Regions from separate parts of the Paenibacillus sp. FW126-R14 genome, predicted to be linked through region 1. Evidence: predicted binding sites of a transcription regulator. Region 1 holds the regulator's gene; the other holds the start of a gene.
The links. The regulator CtsR, encoded in region 1, represses protease genes until heat stress. The targets are predictions, from matches to a motif close to ATGGTCAATAAAGGTCAAACA.

Region 1 (2,206 bases):
AGAACAAAAAGCCTTTTTGAGAGAAATCTCAGAAAGGCTTTTTTGCTTTTTCAGCGATTTTCAGGTGAAATTATCGCAAAGTGCTATCCTCACCTGCATAAGGGCAACTACAGGCCGCTATTTGAGCTGATCAGGCGATTCTCAGAATCTAAGCGGAACTACAGGGCTTTATATGCCCGCCAATGCCTAAAGGTAAGCCGATATTGGCAAAATAGCGGATCGTAGGCTCCATAAAAATGCTGAAGAGCCGATATCCTCAGAAATAACGGATCATAGTTCCCCAGTGCTCAATATGCGCATTGCTCAGTCACAATGCCCCCTCCCTAAACCACGGCCCAAAAAAAGGAACACACACCTACGTTAAGCAGGGGTATTTTTGTAAATACTGTGAGTAGGTTGTGAAACAGGTTAGTTTTCTGAGGCAAACGCACTTTAGAGTCAACACTTGTCAAAAAGAAAGGAAATGATTATAATCTAGTTAAGGTCAAAGAAAGTCAAAGTCAATCAAAGTCAATTTACTTCTAGCAGTCTGGGAGGATGAATTGATGCGTAACGTATCAGAAATCATTGAGCAGTATTTAAAGCATGTCCTGCAGCAAAGTTCTGAAGGAGCCATCGAGATTCAGCGTAACGATCTGGCCGATCAATTCCAGTGTGTGCCTTCCCAAATCAATTATGTGATTAGTACAAGGTTTACGTTGGAAAAAGGATACCTCGTAGAGAGTAAGCGCGGCGGTGGCGGGTACATTCGCATCCAGAAGATTGAGCTCAAGAGTCATGGATCGATTTTGGATCATATTTTTCGCACGATTCATACACACATAGATCAAGTCACTTCAGAGGGACTCATTTACCAACTGCAGGAAGGGCACTATATTTCAACACGAGAAGCCAACTTGATTCGGGCAGCGATATCCAGAGATGTGTTGACCTTCAAGCTCCCGCTGCGCGATGAAATTCGGGCTAAGATTCTGAAAGCGATGCTGATATCCTTGCTTAGCAGATAAGGAGGCACATGAAATGATTTGTCAGGAATGCGGGAAACGACCGGCGACTCTTCATTTTACGAAGATTGTGAATGGAGACAAGAACGAGTTCCACATTTGTGAAAATTGCGCCCGCGAGAAGGGTGAAATGATTCCCGGAACGTCTGGCGGCTTTTCGATTCATAATCTTTTATCGGGATTGCTTGATTTCGAACCCTCCTCCATCTCGGCGGCGAAGTCCCAGGCTATCCGTTGTGAGAATTGCGGTCTAACGTATTCGCAGTTTAGTAAATTAGGCCGTTTTGGCTGCGGGTCCTGTTATCAAAGCTTTTCGGAAAAGTTAGATCCTCTGTTCAAAAGGGTGCATGGAAACACCGTACACGTGGGGAAAGTCCCCAAACGCAGCGGCGGCATTATCCAATGCAAGCGAGAGATCGATATGCTTAAGAAGGATATGATGACTTGCATAGAAGCGGAAGAGTTCGAACAAGCGGCCAAGATTCGGGATCAGATTCGCGATATTGAGAAGAAAATTGCCGGCTTGTGAGTTTGTAGGGAAGGTGTGAATCCAGTGACACTACAGCGGTTTACAGGAGATGCATTGAGCGAATGGATGAAGGGAGAAGGCCCGGAATCGGATATTGTGATCAGCAGCCGAATCCGAATTGCGCGCAACCTTAGAGATTACCCTTATCCAATGCTGGCTACCAATCAACAATCACAAGAAGTACTCGATCAGTTGTCCGGTGTGCTTGAGAACGATGAGCTGGAGACGATCAGTAATTTTTCGCTTATTCCGCTGTCAGACCTTAACGAGCTTGAGCGAATGGTTCTTGTCGAGAAGCATTTAATTAGTCCAAATTTAGCTAACGAATCCAGAAATGGTGCCGTTATTTTAAGCGAAAATGAATCCATTTCCATTATGATCAATGAAGAGGATCATCTTCGCATACAATGCTTATGCCCAGGCTTTCAAATCAAAGAGGTCTGGGACTTGGCGAATCAGATTGACGATATTTTTGAAACCCAGCTGGATTACGGCTATGATGAAAAGAGGGGCTATCTGACAAGCTGCCCCACGAACGTCGGAACCGGCATTCGCGCTTCGGTGATGATGCATTTGCCCGCTTTGGTGCTTAGCCAACAAATTAATCGAATTTTATCCGCTGTTACACAAGTTGGATTGACGGTTAGAGGATTATATGGGGAAGGCAGCGAAG
Region 2 (2,206 bases), on a different contig from region 1:
ACACCATCGCCCTTATATCGGCAAATTCGGAGCTATTTCAGATTAATCGGACTTTACAGCTGTTATTTGCCGTTTACCCAGTCGATTCCTACTTGGAATCGGTGAATAGCGGCTTTGGTGTCCGTTTGAATTTCAACTCCCGCAATTCAAAGAATAACGACTGCTGAGTCCGACAGCTGGACAAACGGGGCCGATTACGTCGGCAAGACTTGGCACTTGGCAGCGGGGATAGCCCTCTGAATGCAAAAAAACCAGCCGCTAGGCCGCTCGTAGAGCAGTCCATGCAGGCTGGTTTTTTTTCGATGATTAGACGCGCTCGATCACTTTATCGATGAGTCCGTATTCGGCAGCTTCGGCAGCGCTCATGAAATTGTCGCGGTCGGTATCCTTTTCGATGCGCTCGAACGTTTGTCCAGTGCGCTCAGCAAGGATTTTGTTCAAGTTATCTCTCATTTTCAAAATGCGCTTCGCGCGAATTTCGATATCGGAGGCTTGACCTTCCGCACCGCCAAGCGGTTGGTGGATCATGACTTCGCTGTTCGGAAGCGCGTAGCGCTTGCCTTTGGCGCCTGCCGTCAAGAGGAATGCGCCCATGGAAGCGGCCATGCCCACGCAAATCGTGGAAACGTCCGGCTTGATGAACTGCATCGTGTCGTAGATCGCCATACCGGCTGTAATGGAACCGCCGGGGCTGTTAATGTATAGCGAGATATCTTTATCAGGATCTTGTGCGGCCAAGAAAAGTAGCTGAGCAATGATGGAGTTCGCGACAACATCGTTGACACCCGTGCCTAAGAAAATAATGCGGTCCTTCAGCAAGCGAGAGTAGATGTCATATCCTCTTTCACCGCGCGCGTCCTGTTCGACGACCATTGGGATAAAACTCATGAGAATGACCTCCTTGGGGTGGGTAGATGGTTTATTTACAGTATCTACAAGTATGATAACGAAAAAACCTCCGAAGGTCAAGAAAGGTCAAACTAACAACAAAAAAAATCAGTCGGATGACTGATTTCTCTTGCCTTCATGCTATTTACGCGCCCGAAAGGAATCGAACCTTTATCTCAGGCTTCGGAGGCCTACGTCATATCCATTGGACCACGGGCGCATGTCTTAAAAAAGCGAAGCAAGGGTTATTATATGTCACCTACGCATAAAAAGCAAGACTTAAACCCATACTGTACATTTTTCAGAAAATTGTATGAACAATTGTTGAATGTTAAGCCGGTATTGGTTATAATAAGCGTGTAAGGCCATTTTTTTTCACCTGGGTGGGACGTAAAATGTATACCCGGGACATTAAACGTCCAACACTGGATCAGGAGCGTCGAACGTCGATATTATGAGAGAAATTCTTGACATTCAGAAAAAGCTCTTGCCGGATCTTATGGACATCATGAAGAAGCGGTACTCGATCCTGCATCATATTTTGGTCTCCGGTGTTGTCGGACGCCGAACGCTGGCCTCTTCGCTCGATATGACGGAGCGGGTGCTTCGCGGTGAGGTCGACTTCCTTAAGGAGCACGGGCTGCTGGAATCGGATGCCTCAGGGATGAAGATCAGCGAGTCCGGCCGTCAACTGCTCGAAGATATGCTTCCGATCATTAAGATCGCTTTCGGATTGACGGACTTGGAAGAAAGCATCGCGAAAGCTTACGGTCTTTCGCAAGTCATTGTGGTTCCAGGCGATACGGACACTTCGGTCTTTGCGAAGAAGGAGCTCGGACGCGCAGGAGCGGCGGCTTTGCGCAAATATGTAGCCAAAGGCGACATTATTGCGGTGACCGGCGGCTCAACGATGGCGCAGATTGCGAATAACCTCACGATATCGTCTTCCATGAAAGGCAATTGGTTCGTACCGGCCCGAGGCGGACTTGGCGAAAGCGTGGATATGCAGGCGAACACCATCGCATCCATTATGGCCAAGAAGACAGGCGGGAAATACAGACTGCTGCATGTGCCGGACCATTTGGGCGAGGAAGCTTACCAAACGCTCATCCAAGATCCGCAGATACAGGAAGTTGTTGACGCCGTGCGCAGTTGTCGCATCGTTGTTCACGGTATCGGAGATGCTATGGTCATGGCTCGCAGACGTAAAGTGGATGGGGAAACGACGCGCAGCTTGCAAGCTGACGGAGCTCTCGCAGAGGCTTTCGGGTATTATTTTGACCGCCAAGGAAATGTCGTGCACAAGATGCCGACAGTC

Region 2: clpP (ATP-dependent Clp endopeptidase proteolytic subunit ClpP) is a predicted target of CtsR. The motif match lies at 962-982, and genes of this name have one in related genera.

The regions. Positions count from the first base shown of each region.
Region 1 is NZ_JBYTBS010000046.1:75-2,280, forward strand. Features, by position in the region: gene AC3WRW_RS24140 (CtsR family transcriptional regulator) at 546-1,007, shown strand; gene mcsA (protein-arginine kinase activator protein McsA) at 1,021-1,533, shown strand; gene mcsB (protein-arginine kinase McsB) at 1,600-2,206, shown strand, end outside.
Region 2 is NZ_JBYTBS010000039.1:24,827-27,032, forward strand. Features, by position in the region: gene clpP (ATP-dependent Clp endopeptidase proteolytic subunit ClpP) at 307-888, opposite strand; tRNA gene AC3WRW_RS22015 (tRNA-Arg) at 1,037-1,108, opposite strand; gene AC3WRW_RS22020 (sugar-binding transcriptional regulator) at 1,343-2,206, shown strand, end outside.